3 regions of the Vibrio chaetopteri genome follow, and region 1 is predicted to be linked to each of the others. Evidence: predicted binding sites of a transcription regulator. Region 1 holds the regulator's gene; each other region holds the start of a gene.
The links. Region 1 encodes CRP, which controls carbon source genes, mostly activating them, when cyclic AMP is high. Its sites were predicted from a motif close to TGTGANNNNNNTCACA; they were not measured.
Positions count from the first base shown of each region.

Region 2: the regulator CRP is predicted to act here: its motif matches at 4,994-5,009, upstream of rppH (RNA pyrophosphohydrolase).
Region 3: the regulator CRP is predicted to act here: its motif matches at 1,746-1,761, upstream of malT (HTH-type transcriptional regulator MalT).

Region 1 is NZ_CP115920.1:531,588-538,517, forward strand. It holds gene astD (succinylglutamate-semialdehyde dehydrogenase) at 1-631, shown strand, start outside; gene PG915_RS02400 (DUF1338 domain-containing protein) at 642-1,433, shown strand; gene crp (cAMP-activated global transcriptional regulator CRP) at 1,700-2,332, opposite strand; gene PG915_RS02410 (phosphoribulokinase) at 2,575-3,444, opposite strand; gene PG915_RS02415 (YheU family protein) at 3,572-3,784, opposite strand; gene PG915_RS02420 (hydrolase) at 3,858-4,835, opposite strand; gene PG915_RS02425 (PLP-dependent aminotransferase family protein) at 4,832-6,220, opposite strand; gene PG915_RS02430 (LysE family translocator) at 6,349-6,930, shown strand, end outside.
Region 2 is NZ_CP115920.1:3,007,548-3,014,477, forward strand. It holds gene PG915_RS13650 (thymidylate synthase) at 1-399, opposite strand, end outside; gene lgt (prolipoprotein diacylglyceryl transferase) at 411-1,226, opposite strand; gene PG915_RS13660 (sulfite exporter TauE/SafE family protein) at 1,260-2,051, opposite strand; gene ptsP (phosphoenolpyruvate--protein phosphotransferase) at 2,073-4,322, opposite strand; gene rppH (RNA pyrophosphohydrolase) at 4,325-4,843, opposite strand; gene mutH (DNA mismatch repair endonuclease MutH) at 5,467-6,132, shown strand; gene PG915_RS13680 (DUF6482 family protein) at 6,160-6,465, opposite strand; gene PG915_RS13685 (NADP(H)-dependent aldo-keto reductase) at 6,610-6,930, shown strand, end outside.
Region 3 is NZ_CP115921.1:680,566-687,495, forward strand. It holds gene PG915_RS19085 (glycogen/starch/alpha-glucan phosphorylase) at 1-1,386, opposite strand, end outside; gene malT (HTH-type transcriptional regulator MalT) at 1,929-4,637, shown strand; gene PG915_RS19095 (hypothetical protein) at 4,724-5,200, opposite strand; gene PG915_RS19100 (Qnr family pentapeptide repeat protein) at 5,280-5,951, opposite strand; gene PG915_RS19105 (multidrug effflux MFS transporter) at 6,330-6,930, shown strand, end outside.

The DNA.
Region 1 (6,930 bases):
GCGTTGTACCTGCGCACGACGCCTTTATGTGCCATTTGGTGAAAAAGGTGATCAACTAGTAGAAAGCCTAGTGTCTGCTATTAATAAGATCCGTATCGATGAGCCGTTTGCACAGCCTGCGCCATTTATGGGCCCGCAGATCTCAGAGCAGGCCGCTGACCATATTATTGCAGCGCAAGCTGAGTTGGTGAAGCTAGGCGGTAAGAGCCTAGTAGAAGCAAAACGCTTGAAAGCCGCCTTCGTGACGCCAGCACTGTTAGATGCCACTGATATCGATGAGCTTCCTGATGAAGAGTACTTTGGGCCGCTGCTACAACTGGTGCGCTACGAAACTCTTGAACAAGCGGTAGAGCTGTCCAACGATACCCGATTTGGTTTGTCGGCAGGGCTTATCTCAGAGCGTGATGAGGAGTGGCAATATTTCACAGACCACATTCGAGCAGGCATTGTAAACCGCAACCGTCAGCTTACAGGAGCCAGTGGTGATGCGCCGTTTGGCGGTCCGGGCGCGTCTGGCAACCTTCGTCCAAGTGCGTTTTATGCAGCAGATTACTGCGCTTACCCTATGGCATCAATGGAGGGCGATAACACCGTTCTTCCTGCGACTTTAAGCCCTGGCATCGAACTATAAGGAGCGTGCTATGACTGTTGACGCGCTATTTGGCCACTTGTGGCAAGACTATATCACTCGCCTGTGCCCATCGGCACATAAGGTGCACGACTTGCTTAGAGAAGATGAGTCGCTTATCAATGACCATATTGCGCTGCGAACCTTTAATGTCGCGCCACTGGGTATCGACACAATAGCTAAGCCGTTTCTAGATCTTGGTTACGAGGTCAGTGGCCATTACGACTTTGAAGCCAAAAAGCTGACTGCGATACACCTAGAACATAGCGATGCTTTGCTTCCTAAGGTGTTTATCAGCGAGTTGCGAGTAGAAGAGTGCTCTCAATCGCTTCAAGATATCGTGGCTAAGTTAGTGGCACAGGTGGACAGCGCCAAGCTTTCCTCTGCTGAGTTCTTATATGGTGGCCGTTTGTGGGACTTAAGCTATCAAGACTTACAAATGTTGGCACAAGAAAGTGAGTATGCCTCATGGCTTGCTGCTCACGGTTATGGCGCCAATCACTTCACGGTGAGCGTGAATCAGCTTGACTGCTTTGCCGAAGTAGTTGAGGTCAATCAGCACCTTCGTGATGCTGGGTTTGCGATTAATGAATCGGGCGGGGAAGTGAAAGGCTCACCAGAGGTGCTGCTAGAGCAATCCTCGACCATGGCAGACAAAGTGTCCGTGGCATTTACTGATGGTGATCAGTTGATTCCAGGTGGCTTCTATGAGTTTGCTAAACGTTACCAGCTAGCCGATGGCAGTTACTACCAAGGCTTTGTCGCGGCATCTGCGGACAAAATCTTTGAGAGTACGCATCAGTAACGATAAACCCTACAGCGCCGTCATTGCACTGGCCAGGCCTCTACGCAGAGATGACGGAGGAACAACAGCTCACGTCATTCCTGCGTAGGCAGGAATCTACTTGAGCTTGGGACGCGCTAAAAGAAGACCCCCTGCCTGCGTAGGGGTGACGACTATTTGGGGTTAGGGTGATATCTCAAGGCTCGTCATTCCTGCGCAGGGGTGACGATAAATTTGAAACAAAAAAAGCCACCCGAGGGTGGCTTTTTAAATCTTGTTACGTGCTCTTAGCGAGTACCGTAAACCACGATTGTCTTACCGTGGGCAGAAATTAGGTTCTGCTCTTCTAGCATCTTAAGAATACGACCTACTGTTTCGCGAGAACAACCAACGATTTGGCCAATCTCTTGACGAGTGATCTTGATTTGCATGCCGTCTGGATGAGTCATTGCATCAGGTTGTTTCGCTAGGTTAAGTAGCGTCTGTGCAATACGACCCGTTACGTCTAGGAATGCTAGGTCACCTACTTTTTGGCTAGTCACTTGTAGACGACTTGCCATCTGAGCAGATAAGCGCATTAGAATGTCTGGGTTAACTTGGATAAGCTGACGGAACTTCTTGAATGAGATTTCCGCAACTTCACAAGGTGATTTTGCTCGTACCCATGCCGTACGTTCTTGGTCCTCTTCGAACAAGCCAAGTTCACCGATGAAGTCACCTTGGTTTAGGTAAGACAAGATCATCTCTTTGCCTTCTTCATCTTTAATCAGTACCGCTACAGAGCCTTTGACGATGTAGTAAAGCGTTTCTGCTTTCTCGCCCGCATGAATAAGCGTGCTCTTTGATGGGTACTTGTGAATGTGGCAGTGTGAAAGGAACCACTCTAACGTTGGGTCGGTTTGAGGTTTACCTAGAACCATATATCTTACTTCCTCTGCAGGGTATGCTTGCTGCTTTCCATATTTGTTAGCAAGCCCGTTGGTTAAGACCTACTAGCATAAAAGCACTTTGAAGATGGCGCAAGCGATCTTCTATTTCCTAGAAATAGTATCCTTTTTTGCGCCGCTTTTCTTGATTTTAATCGTGTCAAAAGCGTATTTATCTATACAAAACTGTGCACATGATCACGATACAAAAAACAGGCTGATTTGGCTCACATTTCCTAACCTATTTTTCCCGTTTCTATAAGTTGCTGAAGTATTGGTCTGACGATTAGCTCCATCGCAAAACTCATCTTACCGCCCGGCACTACGATGGTGTTGTGACGTGACATGAACGAACCATCAATCATCGCTAGTAAGTACGGGAAGTCGACATTCTTGATACCACGTAAGCGAATCACCACAAAACTCTCATCCAAACTCGGAATGCCTTTCGCATTGAGCGGGTTTGAAGTGTCCACGGTTGGGACGCGCTGGAAGTTAATGTGTGTGCGTGAAAATTGCGGTGTAATGTAGCTTAAGTAGTCGTCCATCGAGCGAACAATTGAGTCAGTAACCGCTTCTCGAGAGTGACCACGATCGCGGGTGTCTCGTACGAATTTTTGGATCCACTCGAGGTTAACGATAGGCACCATGCCGATAAGCAGGTCAACGTGCTGCGCAGCATTGACATCGCCATCTACAACGCCGCCGTGTAGGCCTTCATAAAACAGCACATCGCTATTCTCTGGCAGGTCTTGCCATGGAGTGAAGGTGCCTGGCATTTGATTATAAGGCACGGCCTCATCGAAGGTGTGTAGGTAGCGGCGGAACTGGCCAGTACCATTTTGCCCATAGTTGCGAAAAAACTCTTCAAGCGCAGGGAAGTCGTTCGCTTGGGGGCCAAAGTAGCTGATGTGTTTACCTTGATCTTTGGCTTTGCGGATCTCGATGTCCATCTCTGGGCGAGTAAAACGGTGAAAGCTATCACCTTCAATAAATGCAGGCTTGACGCTCATCATGTTGAACATCTTGCGAAATGCTTCTGACGTTGTGGTGGTTCCAGCTCCAGAGGAGCCCGTTACAGCAATGATCGGGTGTTTTGCTGACATGACACTTCCTGTGTATTTGTAATTGTCGTTATAAATTTGCTAACTCACATAAGGAGTTAGACCTTGTAGGCCAATTTCAGTTCAATAGCCTTTCAATATAGCAGCTACTTGCGCAGCTACCGAAAAATTACAGCGAGCGACGCGATTTAATGTCGACGGTTTCGTGCAGTTCAGAGAAAACGATGACGGCCTCACCGCTTTCGAGCTGGCTACGAACATGGCGAACTTTATCATCTAGCGATATTTCCGACTCACCATAGTCGGTGCCTTCGCGCAGCACGAACTCTTTAATAAGGTTATCTAGCGTGTCTGCGTCAATCTGTTGCCATGGGATGATCATAAATACCTCTCAATTCTATGACCGCAGGATTATAGCACTGCTGATTCACAAAGGGATCTATCGCTGTTTTTGGCTAGTCAATAAAGTGTCGGTAGTAGCTTGGTAAGCTCTCTTCTAACCAAAAGCGCGGGCGTCGCAAACTACCCGTCATAAAGCCGACATGACCACCTCGATCAAGCAGTTGGTAATTGATATGGCTTGGAAGACTAAAAGTTGGAATGACCTCGTGTGTCATAAAGGGGTCATCCTTGGCATGAATAAACTGAGTCGGTACGGTGATTTCTCTTAGGCGAGGTAGCCCAGAGCAGCGCTGATAGTAGTCGTCGGCATTTTTAAATCCATGCAGCGGAGCAGTGATCAAATCATCGAACTCGTAAAGCTTTTTCATGTTCTTAATGCGCTCTTCGGTCAGTCCGAGGACTTCGCTTAGCAGATGAAGTTTGTTGAGCGCATTCTTTTTCATCGAACTGAGCAGGTAAGAGCGATAGACCTTAGAGAAGCCTTGTTCAATACGTCTAGCACACGCTGCCAAGTCGAGTGGCGCAGAGATGACGGTTGCGCCATCGAGCTTAGTATCATCGCCGTAGTGAGCGAGATAGTTGGTGAGCATATTGCCGCCAAGGGAAATGCCTACGGCAACCTTTCTACTATTTGGGTAACGATGATCCAAAAGCTCAATGAACTGTCTCGCATCACCAATCTCACCGGAATGATAAGCTCTGGCAAGTCGGTTCGGGTTTGGCCCACAGCCGCGAAAGTGCATCATGACCGACAGCCAGCCCTGCTTAGCAAATGCGTGCATTAGCCCGTTGGCATAAGGGCTGTGAAAGCAGCCTTCTAAGCCATGAAATAGAACAAACACAGGTTTGTTTTGGGCACTTTGTCTATGGGGATCTTCACTCCACGCGAGCTCGACAAAGTCGCCATCTGGGGTATCCAGGGTTTCCCATATCGGCTCAAATAACGCTTTGCGTCGTACAAAGCGTGGGATCAGCGTCTGGACGTGTGGATTGGCTAGCCCTTTGGCGGCGATAAAGTGTTTGCTGCTCATAACGTAAATTCACTTACGGGATTGGATTGCAATAGTGCTTTTAGAGTATCTACGCCTAATTGTAGCTGCTCGATCGTTTGTGGCGAGCTCAGCGATAGACGTACCGCAGGCGCTACCGAGCCACCAGGAGGTGCAAACAGCTCGCCCGATTTGACGACAACCCCTTGCTCTGAGGCTCTACTAACAAACTCACTCAGCCGCCAGTGCTCAGGTAGGGTTAGCCAAACGTGAAAGCCGCCTTGTTGATAACGAAGGTCAAACTCGCCTAGCGTGTCTACCGCGATGGCAATACGCTTTTTCATTTCGCTGTGGATGATAGTGAGGTTTCGCTCTGCATCACCAGAGAGCAGCATTTCACAGGTTAGGGCAGTGAGTAGAGGGCTTATCATCCAGCTGTGGTTTTGCAGTGTCATCACCAGATGTTGATGAAGCTTTTCCGGGGCGCTCATATAGCCCACCCGTAGACCGGGTGCGAGACATTTCGAGAAAGCACCAATATGGATAACGCGCTCAGGCGCGAAGTTAACCATGGGAGCCGGGGCTTTTTCTATCAGCAGGCCGTTGATCTCATCTTCAATCACGTAGACATCATAAGACTCACAGATGCGCAAGATATCGCGGCGGCGCTCTTCAGACATAATGGCAGTGGTAGGGTTTTGCAGCGTTGGCGTTAAGTAGATAAATCGCGGCGAGTAGCGCTGGCAGCATACCTCCAACGATTCTGGCGTTATGCCAAATTCATCCATGTCCACGCCTTTGAGCGTCAATTGATTCTGACGTGCCAAACTAATCACACCCGGGTAGGTGTACTTTTCGACCAAGACGGTATCGCCCGCACGAGTGAAGGTGTCGAGTACCATCTGAATCGCATGCTGCGCGCCTGAACTAAATAGCATCCTATGTGCGGGAAGTTTGATGCCTTTATTATTGAGCCAATTGGCGACTATGGTTCGGTGAGCATCCAGTCCGGCGGGGGGGTGATAGAGCATCAATTGGTTGAGGTGCGAGTTCGAGCTTGAGATGCGCTGCATAGCTTGTTTTAGCATATCGCTTCTGTCGAGCAGAGGCGGAATATTATAACCAAAGTTCATTTCACCTTGCGCCACCGTGCTTTGCTCGAATACCCAGCTGGGTTTATTGGTATCAGAGACATAGGTGCCAGCACCGACTTTTGCTTCCACCAAGCCCCTTCGTTCTACTTCCGCATAGGCTCGGGTAATCGTTCCTACCGTGACACCGAGCTTATCTGCAAGCCAACGGTGAGTGGGTAGTTTACTGTTTGCTTTGAGAGCGCCATCTTCGATCATTGTGGCGATCTGATCAGCGATCTGTTTGTAGATCGGCGCTGGATCTTGCTTGAATACTGTAATCGTCTCGATTGTCATGGTGACAATAAACCCTTTGCGTCTGCTGTATGGCTTTGTTAGGGTTATTTTGTGCTCGAATTAACAATAAATCAACGTATTTATGGAAATTGTATCGATACAATTTTTATCATAGAGGGAGAAAAGGGATGGATTGGTCATTTTTGCTATCAGTGGCATTGTTTGCCGTGGTCATGACGGGGACACCGGGTCCTAACAATGTCATGTTAACTGCGTCGGGTGCTAACTTTGGCTATGTTAGATCGATCCCGCACTTTGTTGGGATTGGTCTCGGTCTGATCAGCTTGATCTTATTGAATGGCGCAGGTCTCGGCGTGATCTTCCAGACTTACCCGATGGTTCAGGAAGTTCTTAAATGGCTGGGTAGCGCGTATTTGCTGTATTTGGCTTGGCGAATTCTGACCGCAGGGATCAATAAGGGAGAATCTGATAGTAAAGCCAAACCTATGACCTGCTTTGAAGCCATGACATTTCAATACTTGAATCCAAAAGCTTGGGTGATGTCGGTAACCGCCGTGAGTTCATTTGCATTGAGCGGTGACTACTATTGGTGGTCGCTGGTGGGGATCTCGGTGATCTTTTTGCTTGTTCAGATACAAACGTCGTCGGTATGGGTGGGGTTTGGCACCTTTATCCGCCGCTGGCTGGCAACACCTACTGCATGGCGCCGCTTTAACTCCAGTATGGCGCTGCTTACTGCATCATGTGTG
Region 2 (6,930 bases), 1.0 Mb from region 1:
AAGGTCATCAACAATCTTGCGAAGCTGGTCAATATGGCCGCCATCCGGCTTCGCCCATGCTCGGCCTTGAACACCATAGACACGTCCCATATCGTCTTCGCCTTTACGATATGGATTGTTTAACCACGCTTCATTGAGGTTAGCGTTGGCATCCCACGTTTTGGTGCCCAACTTGCGAAAATCTTCCGCATTGTCATAGCCGCGGATGTAGCCAAGTAGCTCAGCGACTGCTGCTTTCCAAAAGCTCTTGCGAGTTGTGACCAATGGAAAGGCATTACCAGCAACATCGTAAGTAAGATCGGCATTAATCACGGTTAAACAACGTTTACCAGTGCGCTCGTTCTCAACCCAAATACCCTCGTCAACGATTCGCTGACATAAGTCTAAATACTGCTTCACGACAATTCCTATTACTTCGATACTTTTGGAGTGGTTGCACCGTTGACTTTATAAGCCCACGCGACCATCAAGCCGCCAATGATCATCATTGGCAATGAGAGGATTTGACCCATTGAGATAAATCCACCAAACAAACCTAGGTGGGCATCCGGCTCGCGCACGTACTCTACCATAAATCTAAAGGTTCCATAACCAAGCAAGAACAAGCCAGAGACAGAGCCTTCTGGGCGAGGTTTACGAATGAACCAGTTCAGAATTAGGAATAACACCACACCTTCTAACGCAAACTCATACAATTGAGATGGGTGGCGAGGTAACGGACCGCCGTTGGGGAAGATAATCGCCCATGGCACATCTGTCACGCGTCCCCAAAGCTCACTATTCATGAAGTTGCCAAGACGCCCCATGCCTAAGCCAAACGGCACTAGTGGCGCAATAAAGTCCGCAACATTGAAGAAAGTGCGACCGTTTTTACGTGCGTACCAAAACATCGCCGTGATAACACCCAGCAAGCCGCCGTGGAATGACATACCGCCAGTCCACACTTTAAATAGATAAAGCGGGTCTTGTAGCAGCTCTTCAAAGCCGTAAAACAATACGTAGCCGACGCGACCACCGATAACTACTCCAAGAAAGCCGGCAAACAGAAGATCCGACACTTGCTCTCGAGTCCAACCTGAACCTGCCTTATCTGCGCGTCGATTTGCAAGCCACAAAGCGAAAGCAAAACCGATCAAGTACATCAAACCGTACCAACGGACAGACAGCGGACCTAACTCAAACAGAACAGGGTCAATATTTGGAAACTGGATATATCCCTGAGACATAAAACGCTCACTTAAAGTTATTAAATAATGGGGCTAAAACATCATAGAAAATGCCACGAACAATAGAAAGACTGCAAAAATCTTTTTAAGTTTCGGTGTTGGCATTGTCGTCGCCAACTTGGCACCAAATCGCGTCGTCACCATGGAGGTAGCGGCAATCGCAAACAAAGCTGGTAGGTAAACATAGCCGACACTGAATTCCGGCAGCCCTTCGGCCTTCGCACCATGAAACACGAAGCCTAACATGCCTGCCAGTGCAATCACACAACCACAAACAGAAGAAGATCCCACCGCACGGCGCATTTCAACGCCATGTTTACTCAAAAATGGCACCGACATCGAACCGCCACCGATGCCTGCTAGGCTCGAAACCATGCCAATTCCCGCACCACAGCATGTGGTGATAAATGGAGATGGAAGATTTCGTACCGTTTGAGACTTAATTGATAGGAACATTTGAATCGCTAACATCAGCACGATAAAAGCAAACACCTTTGGCAGGTAATGCGAAGGGATCCACTCTGCGATGTAAGAGCCAGCAAACCCACCGATGACCACACCGGGTATGAGCCACTTAATCACAAACAAATCAACATTGCCTAACTTAAGGTGATTTATTGCCGATGAACCAGAGGTAATAATGATCGAAGCCAGAGAGGTCGCGAGTGCTATATGCATGACTAAATCACTACCAATGCCAAACTTAGGCAGCAAAAACGCCAGGGCTGGTACAACAATCAGGCCGCCGCCAATCCCCAGCAGACCCGACATAGTTCCTACTACAGCACCAAGCAGTAGCAACAGCAATATCAATTCGTAATTCACAACAAGACCAAAATATAAGAGTTAAAATTTACCTGCACGGATGAAGCCTGCAAGACCTTTGGCCTCAAAGAAATCGCGCATTTGATTGTAGATGGTTTTTCCATAGGGTTGCATCAGCGCTTTGTCAGCAAGTTGTTTAAGCTCATCGAGTGAGCTCTGCGCAAGCAAGTATTTCACTTTTGCCACGTTAGAGGTGTTCATACTCAAGGTATCGTAACCCAAGCCAACGAGTAGAAGCGCGCCAATAGGGTCACCGGCTAACTCGCCACAGATACACACAGGTAAGTCATAGGCTTGGCAAGTCGCAAAAATGTGTTTCATTGCCGCAAGCACTGAGGGGTGCAACGTTTCGTAGATGTCTGCTACTTGCGCATTATTGCGATCAACCGCCAATAAATATTGGGTTAAGTCATTGGTGCCCACCGAAACAAAATCGACTCGCTGTGCCATGAACGGCAAAATATACAACATCGATGGGACTTCAATCATCACACCGATTTGTGGTTTTTTCACCTCTGGATGAGCATCATGCACTTCCTGATAAGCTTGTTCAATCAGGGTTGCCGCATCATCAAACTCCTGCACCGAAGAGACCATAGGCAGCAAAATGCTCAGATTATCAATGCCAATGCTAGCACGAAGCATCGCACGCAACTGAATCAAAAAGATATCAGGATGATCTAGGGTAAAACGGATCCCACGCCAACCCAAAAATGGATTATCTTCCTCGATAGGCAAATACGGCAACGCTTTATCGCCACCAATATCCAATGTACGCATGACGACTCGCTTATTCGAGTAAGCACTTAGCACAGAACGATATTGATGCAGTTGCTCTTCTTCCGATGGAAACTGCTGCTGCAATAAGAACGAAATTTCGGTGCGGTACAAGCCGACGCCATCAACGTTTTTGTTGATTGAAATACTGGTATCAGCACTAAGACCCGCATTGAGCATAACTTGAATACGCTGACCATCTTTGGTGGCGGCCTCAAGGTCAGCCGTCGACTCCACCATTTGTGACAGTTCCGACTCCTCACTGACCAGCTCTCGGTATTCCAATAGCAGCTCTTGGCTAGGGTCTGGGAATATTTCACCGCTGTAGCCATCAACAATACCGAGCTTGCCACTAAGCAGCTCAGGGTTAGTATTCACCCCCATGACCGCTGGAATGCCCATGGCTCTAGACAAAATTGCCGCGTGCGAGTTAGCCGCGCCTTCCAGCGACACAACTGCAAGCAATTGCTGTTTCGGAATAGACGCTAAAATCGAAGCGGTCAGCTCTCGAACCACTAAAATCACGGGCTCGTTAAACTCGTGAATGGGGTACTCTGTATCATGGAGGAAGAACAGCAATCGCTGCCCAAGCTCTTTAATGTCTTGCGCCCGCTCGCGTAAATACACATCGGACATTTTTGCAAAGCGGTTAGCGTAACTTTCGACGACTTGGCGCAGTGCCCAATCGGCTTTATCCCCTTTTTGGATCTGAGCTTTGAGGTCGTTTCTCAACATCGGATCGTTGAGTAAGTGGGTAAACAAGTCAAATATGGCCAGCGCATCTTTATTAAGCTCCAAATCGAGCTTTTTGCGCATGCGCTTAAAGTCCGCCAGCGCATGTTCTATCGCAACCGAGAGCATCTCTTGCTCACGTGCCACATCAAGCGTGGACGCAGGGAATACGTCACTCAGGTCTGGCTGAGTGTTGTCCCACCAAATAGGGCCAATCGCAACACCAGAAGAAGCCCCGATGCCCTTAATGACAAGCGCAGCATTATCATCAAAAAAGCCATGTCCCTGGGCGATCGCATGAGCAATCAACACCGCGATCTGCGCAGACAATGTGACCAGAAAAGACTCTTCCATTTCACTAAATTGTCGGGAGCTTTTTTGCTGCACGACCAACACACCGAGCACTTGCTTGCGATGGATAATAGGCGTGCCAAGAAAGGAATGATAGAGGTCTTCCCCCAGTTCAGGGAAGAACTTAAATGCGGAGTGTTTGGCGGCCTCTGCCAGGTTGATAGGTTCGGCGGTACGCTTAACTAAGCCGACCAAACCTTCATTGAAGCCAATATGAATCGTATCACCTTGGAAGGTAAGCCCTTGGGTCGCCATGAGCTCTAGGCGCTGCTTATCGTCGTTGGCAAGATAAATAGTGCAGCACTCGGTATTCATCGCTGAACACGTTTGCTGCACTAACATCTCGAGGGCTGCATGCACGTCTTCTACTTTTGAGACGTGCTCAACTATATCCCTTAGTTGCGATAGCATACTTACCCTCTTCGATGCTTTCTTTTGCCTTTAAATTTTCGTTCTTTAAACGGCATCGCTAGCGAAGCAAACTCTTTCATCGCACGGCGGTAGACATCACGCTTGAACGAAACCACTTGTCTAACTGGGTACCAATAACTTACCCAACGCCAACCATCAAACTCAGGGGTATTACCGCGCTGCATATTGATTTTGGACTCATCGCAGTCCAAGCGCAGTAAAAACCATTTCTGTTTTTGCCCGATACAGACCGGTTTCGAATCCCAGCGCACCAAACGCTTAGGTAACTTATATCTTAACCAGTGACGACTGACCGCAACGATTTTAACGTCGTTCTTAGTCAATCCCACTTCTTCATACAGTTCTCGATACATGGCCTCTTCAGGGGATTCACCTTCGTCAATACCGCCCTGAGGAAACTGCCATGAGTGTTGTCCGTATCGTTTAGCCCAGAAGACCTGACCATGGTTGTTACAGATTACAATACCAACATTAAGTCGGTAACCATCGCCATCTATCACTGGCCAACCTCAATTAAATTTTCATTACCTTGATTTTTCCACATATCCCCAACTTGAGCAAACTTATGGATGTGTAAATTTGAACAATTACCACTTCTTTGTAGTTCACTGGATAAGATTCAAACAACATCGTAGTTATCAACACCACAATGAGACATAGGCCACATTTATTCACCTTTTCTGTGAATAACTGTGTGCAGAATCGTTGATCTCTCTAAAAAATCGTAGAAAAACTAGAACCTACTAAACTATCCCAAAAACAGAACAATATAATAAAGTCATAATAAACATAAACATAAAATCAAAACCATCATGTCTTATGCGTAGTTCTTAAGATTTTGATTTGCCACCATTTAGATCGGTCAAAGATCCACCACAGCTTGGTTTATCCACATTAGGATTGCCAGTTTTCATACAAAGCCCGATATTTCAAGCAGTTTATCAGGTCAAATATACTGATTATTTATCCATGCATTCATTTTTAATGGCAATTAAGCAATCTAGCTGTGGATAACTATTTAATAGATCAAGTTTGCAGCGAAGTGATCCTTTTTTGTACAGAGCTAGAATTCGTTCTCATGGTAAACTAGCGGCGGTTAGAAAAAACAGCGACATTAACACCCATGAACACAGCACCAAAATCCGAAGCCGAACTGTTAGAACGCGCCCGTCAAATCGCTGGCATGAGCTTTGGCGATCTTGCCAAGCCAGCCAATATGCGTGTACCTGACAATCTCAAGCGAGACAAGGGTTGGGTTGGTCAATTACTGGAGTGGCACCTTGGTGCAACGGCTGGCAGCAAACCTGTACAAGATTTTCCTGAAATCGGTGTCGAGCTAAAGAGCATCCCAATTGGCTACAATGGCAAACCACTGGAGTCGACCTTCGTTTGCGTCGCCCCTTTAACAGGGATCACTGGGTTAACTTGGGAAGCCAGCCATATTCGAAATAAACTGTCGCGAGTCCTTTGGCTACCTGTTGAGGGTGAGCGCGAGATTCCTGTCGCAGAGAGGCGTGTGGGATCTCCGCTTATCTGGAGCCCTTCGAAGCAAGAAGAGGCATTGCTTAAAAACGACTGGGAAGAGCTCATGGATTTGATTGCACTCGGTGATGTTAATCAAATTACCGCCAGAAGCGGTGAAGTACTGCAAATAAGGCCAAAGGCCGCCAACAGCCGAGCGAAGACGGAAGCGTATGGCACAAATGGTCAGCCAATAAAAACCCTACCCCGAGGCTTTTACCTCAGAGCGAGTTTTACGAGCTATATCTTAGAAACCTACTTTGCTTAATACCTGTTTGCCGCTACAGAGACACGCTCAGTGCAAGTTGAGTTCAATATCACAGTAGCGATTCATCTCTGCGCTGCCGCACTCATCGTAGGCGTTATGAAGCCGTAGATAAGCTTTTTCTACACCGAGACGTGTCAGTGCTTCTTTTACAGAATCTAAAGATTCGTAATGAATAGGCTCATCATCTTGTTTAATGGGTTCGAGTTTGTGCTTGTATTCCACTGCAAGTAAATAGTGTGAAATATCAGCACAACCGATCACAAACACTTTAGGTGGCTTATAACTCTCTTTATGATGTCCGTGTAACCAACGATCGAGCTGATGTTTTTGCATAGTCCACCTCCTCTGCTTTGTGGATAATGCGTGACTTATCACTATCAGTTTAGCCAAGGCGCAGCCAGTTGCGCATAAAATGAGCAGAACTTTTATAAAAACGGGGTATAGTGGAATCAAGTAACAACAAGCAAGGATGGCTCAATGAAATACCACAAGCTCCCACACTCTTCGCTCGAAGTCAGTAAAATCTGTTTGGGAACCATGACATTCGGTGAGCAAAACACCAAGCAAGAAGCCTTTGAGCAGCTTGATTATGCCGTTGAACGCGGGATCAATTTCATTGATACTGCAGAGATGTATCCAGTTCCACCCAAACAAAACACTCAAGGGTTAACTGAATCTTATATCGGTGACTGGCTATCGCATTCTGATAAAAGACAAAAAGTCGTTTTAGCAACCAAGGTCGCAGGCCCGCGCAACGTCCCTTACATTCGCGAAAATATGAGCCTAGATCGCCGCAAT
Region 3 (6,930 bases), on a different replicon from region 1:
ACGAGTTGGGTACATCTCGTGGAATTCAGGGAACAGATCTGTTTTCACTAGCTGAGAGTGAAGTGCTGCTACACCGTTCACTGCGTATGAACCGATAACACATAGGTTAGCCATACGAACCATGCGGTGGAAACCTTCTTGGATGATAGAAAGCTTCGCTTGTTTCTCACCATCACCAGGCCACATTGCACGTACTTCTTGTAGGAAGCGGTGGTTGATTTCAAAGATGATTTCCATGTGACGTGGAAGTAGACGCTGGATTAGCGACTCAGACCAAGTCTCTAGTGCTTCTGGAAGTAGAGTGTGGTTTGTGTATGCGAAAGTCTTAGAAGAAATCGCCCACGCCTCATCCCAGCTCAAACCTTTCTCATCTAGAAGGATGCGCATGAGTTCAGGGATAGCAATGGTTGGGTGCGTATCGTTAAGCTGAATGGTTTCTTGCTTAGGAAGATCCGCTAGCGTGTAACCTGCTGCTTCGTGACGACGTAGGATGTCACGTACAGACGCCGCTGAGTGGAAGTACTGCTGCATTAGACGCAGAGTCTTACCTTTCTCGTGGTTATCGTTCGGGTATAGAACCTTAGTGATGTTACCCGCATCGATTAGCGCGTGCTGTGCTTCGAAGTAATCACCGTTGTTGAAGCTCTCTAGAGAGAATGGAGCAATTGCCTGACATTCCCAAAGACGCAGTGGGTAAACTGTATCTGACTCGTAACCAACAATTGGAAGATCCCAAGGCATTGCTTTTACAGACATACCAGGAACCCATTGACGTACTTCTTTGCCATCAACGTTTACAACTTCAACGTGACCAAAGAAACCAATCTCTTGTGCAAGCTCTGGACGAGCGACTTCCCACGGGTAGCCTTCAACAGCACGCCATGCATCAGGCGCTTCTTTTTGACGACCATCTTCGAATGACTGCTTGAATAGACCGTATTCGTAGTGAAGACCGTAGCCTACAGTTGGGAATTCTTGAGCTGCACATGAATCCATGAAACATGCTGCTAGACGACCTAGACCACCGTTACCAAGTGATGGGTCACGCTCTTCTTCTAGAAGGTCAGTTAGGTTGTGACCTAGTTCAGCCATTGCATCTGTAACTTGCTCGTACAGACCCATGCTGATTAGGTTGTTACCTGTTAGACGACCGATTAGGAATTCTAGAGATAGGTAGTTAACACTTTTCGCGCCCTTGATGCGCTCGTCCGCTTCAGTTTCAAGCAGGTCAAAAGTCGTTAGCTCAGCAAGCGCACGACCCATTGCTAGATACCACTGACGTTCTGTCGCAGTTTCTACTGTCGTTGCATACGTTGCTGATAGGTGTTTTTTAACACTTTCTTGGAAAGAAGCTTTATCAAATTTTTTCTGTTGCGCAGGTTTCATTACGAAATCTCACTTTCAAGTTTTATCCATCTGTCACATATCGTGCATGGTGACGTATCCATAAACATCCTCCTAAGTCCGACTCCCTGGAGGATGAGTGAGGAGGGCGTAGAGGGCGTACTCCCCTCCACTTAGTGATCGATCTCCCATTCCGCTCTCTGATTCGGTTTTTTCTGGTGATTGCGATCACGCCAAGCTCAGTTTTTAATCTAGCCACGAACTAAGAAAGAAATACTATCCGGCGGATAACTAATTACAAAAATTGTTGTGAAGATCACAGTTACTCGCAAAAAAGAATCAAAATTTCCCAAAATTTTGTATACATGGCAGACCAATCCCCCCTTCCACACCAAGGGTATAGTGACAAAGATCACAAATACGAGGCGTAGTCGAGGGATTGGCCATACAATAATCAAAACCGAGCGCTTGATCAAAAACTGTATAACCTACTGTTTTATATCTTCGAGCTGGCTCAACAAAGCTGTGGTAAACACGCCCTCCACCCCAAGGGCATTGAAAATAATAATCGTAGGAAATAACTCATGTGGATTCCTTCAAAGTTGACTCGACCTGGCCGCTTACACAATGCCATTGTTCGTCCTCGAGTTTTAGACCTGCTTGCACAGGCGCCTTTCTATAAACTGGTATTATTTCGCTCGCCAGCCGGTTACGGCAAAACCACCATGGCCGCTCAATGGCTATCGGACAAACCTCATGTAGGTTGGTACAGCATTGATGAAAGTGATAACGACCCATTTCGCTTCGTCAACTACCTGCTGCAAGCCATCAACAAAGCCACCAGCAACAGTTGCCCAAATGCGCAAAAGTTGGCAGAGCGCCGACAGTTTTCTTCTTTGCATTCCCTGTTTAGCGAGGTGTTCGCTGAACTAACCAGCTACCACCATGAGTGTTATATCGTTCTGGATGACTACCACCTCATCAGCGATGAAGACATCCATGAAGCAATGCGCTTTTTCCTAAAGCACATGCCAGACAACATTACTTTGGTCGTCACCAGCCGAGGTAACCCACCACTGGGTACAGCGAACCTGCGCGTTCGCGATCTCATGATTGAAATTGGTAACGAGTTGCTTGCCTTCGATACTGAAGAAACCACGCGATTCTTTAGCCAGCGCCTTGCCAGTGAGATCGATAACGAAACCGCGAATACGCTTCGCACCTATGTGGAAGGCTGGCCATCGGCACTGCAGCTTTTCGCCCTTCAAGCACAACATCAAAAGCGCACACTGGCCCAATCGGTAGAGACTATCTCTCAGTTTAATCACGCACACCTTTGGGACTACCTTGTTGAAGAAGTGTTTGATCTACTTGATAAAGAAACCCGCCATTTCTTAATGCAGTGCTCGGTGCTTGATCACTTCAATGACAACTTAGTCACCGCACTGACCAAACGTGACGATGCACTCAGTATGATCGAGTCACTCAACCGCTTTGGTCTGTTCATCTATCCATTAGAGGGAGAGAACAACTGGTTTAGGTTCCATAACCTATTTGCTGAGTTCTTATCGCACGAACGTAAAGCACGAATTCCACAGCAAGAGCACGACTTACACCTAGCCGCGGCTAACGCTTGGCTAGAACAGAAAGTCCCTCACCAAGCACTACGCCACGCGCGCCTTGCTAACAACGCAGATTTGGTGGCGAGTATCTTGCTGGAGTTTGGCTGGAAGATGTTTAACCACGGTGAATTAACCACCCTGGAAGATGCCATTGGTGTGTTAAGTGCTGATCAGCTTTACAGTCAGCCGAAGCTATGTGTATTGCAAGCTTGGTTGGCACAGAGCCAACACCGATACAATGAAGTGGGCGAGCTGATTGCCAAAGCCGGTGAAGAAATGGCCGCGCGCAAAGTCAATTTGAGCAAAAAAGAAGAAGGCGAATTCCACGCGCTTCGTGCTCAGGTGGCAATCAACCAAAACTCACCAGACCAAGCCATCGAGCTGGCTGAACTCGCACTGAGCGAGCTCGACCATTCGGAATATCGCAGTCGTATTGTCGCTACCTCAGTCGTTGGTGAGGTGAACCACGTGATTGGTAATCTCAGCCGCGCACTGTCGATGATGCAGCAGACTGAAAAGCTGGCGCGTCAATATCACGTGTATCATCAAGCCTTGTGGGCGCAGCTACAACAAAGTGAAATCTTGATCGCTCAAGGTTATGTACAAGCCGCGTTCGAGATCCAAGAAAGCGCCTTTAAACTCATTGAAGAGCAGCAACTGCACCAAGTCCCACTGCACGAGTTTCTATTGCGCGTTCGTGCACAAGTGCTTTGGTGTTGGAATCGCCTTGATGAGGCCGAAGAGTGTGCTTACAAGGGCATTGACGTACTGGGTAACATCGACCCAAGTAAACATCTGCACAGCTACTCCATGATTGCGCGTATTGCTATCGGTCGTGGTGAGCTAGACAAAGCCTCGAAGGTGATTGAGCAAATTCAACACCTCATCAAACAATCTACCTATCACGTTGATTGGACGGCGAATGCTTCATTGTCATTACTGCTGTACTGGCAAGCACGAAACGACATGGAATCGATTGAACAGTGGCTAGAAACCGCTACTCGTCCAGACGAAGCATGCAATCACTTCTCTCAGTTGCAGTGGCGCAATATTGCCCGTGCGCAGATTCAGTTGGGACAGTATGATCAAGCGCAAAGCACGCTGAACTTCCTAGAGCAAGAAGCGAGTAAGCATCAATTGGTGACCGATCGCAATCGTAACCTGATTGTCGAAGCGATCCTCAATGTGCACAGCAAGAATGAAGACCAGGCCAAACAACTTCTGAAAGAAGCGTTAGTACTGACTAACCAAACAGGCATGATTGGCAACTTCCTGATTGATGGCGCAACCATTGGGCACTTGCTGGCCAATCTAGTGTCGAAGTCCGATCTTGGCGATCTTGAGCGTCACCGTGCTCAACTGCTAATGAAAGACATCAACACCACTCAGCGTAGCCGCTCAGTGCACTTTAACGAAGAGTTTGTTGAGAAGCTGGTCAACCACCCGAACATCCCTGAGTTAGTACGCACTAGCCCACTGACCCAGCGTGAATGGCAGGTTCTAGGGTTGATTTACTCTGGATTCAGCAACGAGCAAATTGCTCAAGAGTTGGATGTTGCAGGCACAACGATTAAAACCCACATTCGTAACCTGTACCAAAAGCTCAACATTGCTAACCGTAAAGAGGCGATCAGCACCGCCGAGAACTTGTTGCAGTTGATGGGTTACTAGTTCAAGATTATCAACCAAAAACAAAGCCCGAAAGTCTCAGACGCTCGGGCTTTTCACTTATCAAACTTACCTAACTCAAAACCCAACTAACTTGCACGTCGAGTACACTGAGTGTGTTCACCCGTCACTTCTTTGAGTGTCATGGTGGTCGCCGACAGCTCAAGCACTTCGGTAGTCAGTTGTTGATACTCTCGTAGTGCCTCTGCCAATGGCTCAGATAGCTCATTACCGTTGGCGTTGGCTGTCGCCATGCTAAGCACCTCAAAGTGCTCGGTCAGTGTTGTCCCGTCAAGTTGCCATGAGCCCCCTGTAACCAGTTCAACCTTAACCGCTCCCTTGCCTGTCGTCACAGGATAATTTAGGAACACCCGACCACTAAACTCACCATTCTCTCCATATGCGACATGCACCTTGGATTTGATGTCCGTTAGCTTGTATTCGCACTGCCACGCTCCGGCGATGTTCTGTGACGTAATAGCAAGCGACTGCTTAGCCTCGCTTTCTGGCTGACTGCAACCTATTACCGTCAGCGCGGCGATAGCCGCGACGATCACTCTTTTCATACTACATCCTTATACTGGACTGATTGTCACTATAATTGTAGTTAATCCATTGTTTATTGGCTGATTTGCTTCAAGGCTTTTAGGCTGGCATCACAATTAAACCGAGCGGTTCGAGCAACTGGGCTTGCTGCCAATCACAGATCTTTACACCGGTTAAATCGATGCGCCTTGGATCGAGTCCCTCTAGATCCACATGGCATAGATCGGCACCTTGGAGGCGACATTGATCCCAGCAATCAGGCGAAAATACGCCGCGACTTAAATCGGAACCTTTCAGCGACGCACCTTGCAAATTTGCGCCAATCCAACGATTCTCAAACAAATCACATTTCTCAATGACTTGACGCTCAAAATTGGTGTAAGACAAGTTACAACCAGTAATGAACACCGAGCAAAAATACATGGTATGGCTGACTTGATTGGCAAATCTCGCCCTCGCAAAATTAGCACCTTTGAGGTCACACTCTCTAAACTCGGCTCCAAAACACTCCGCTCCCTCAAAATTGCTCATCGCCAACTGACAGTTCTTGAAACTGGCATCCTTGAGGTTAGCGTAATCGAAGTGACAGCCTTCCAAGTCGCTACGATCAATAAACTTACAATGCTCGAAGCTCGCATCAGATAAGTCAGCACGAGAAAAGTCACATTGGTAGAACTGGCAGTTGGAAAACGAAGACTGCGATAAATCCTGCCGTGAAAAGTCGTGTTGATGAAAGGTTTTGTCTTGGTAGTGCGAATTACTTTGATACATAGTTTCTCGATATATGTGCTGCTGCCCCAAAAGGCACTGTGTTCCTCACGATTGGTTTACGGAGCATAACATTGAGGGCAACCTGAAACTAATAATAAATACCCATTAAAAACAACAATTTAAACACAAGCAAAATAGCGAATTTAAGGGGTCATTTCAGCATGCTAACCCCAACAAACTTCGATGAGCGCACGCTCATATCAAAAAAATAATTTAGAGCCGGAGAGAGCGATAGATAAGCTTTCCAATACGTTAGTTGACTTAACAATGAATAACGATAGAATTGGTTGACTTAGTCAACTAAATTCCTTTCACAGCCTTAGTTGACGCATGCGTTCTATCGCTCTTAAATATATTCTCAACTTGAAGGATTTAAGCTTGAAACAACCTCAACCCGTGCTGGGATCAAAAGGAACCCTATTTTTCCTCGTTATTATCAGCGCCTTTCCCCCTCTGACGATTGATTTGTACCTGCCTGCCCTGCCTACTATGGTCGATGTCTTTAATACCACCGAGTCCATGGTCAACCTGACATTAAGTAGCTATTTCATCACCTACGCCGTTGGTCTTCTGTTTTGGGGACCACTGAGTGAAAAGTTTGGCCGCAAGCCCATTTTGCTGGTTGGTATTGGTAGCTATATGCTGGCCAGTATTCTGTGTGCGTTTTCTGGCAGCATTGAACACCTTATCGCCTCACGCGTTGTGCAAGCCTTTGCTGGAAGCGCCATCACCGTGGTATCGACCGCCATCGTTAAAGATATGTTCGAAGGCCGCGAGCGCGAGCGCATTATGGCCACCATTATGTCGCTAGTGATCATCGCTCCTATGGTAGCGCCCGTATTAGGGGCATTTTTGCTGCAAATCGCCTCTTGGCGAATGATGTTTGTTACGCTCGCGATTTTTGGTGCATGTGCATCACTGTTAGCGTTTTGCTACAAAGAGACCTTAGAAAGCCGCTACACAGGTTCATTAGTGCGAT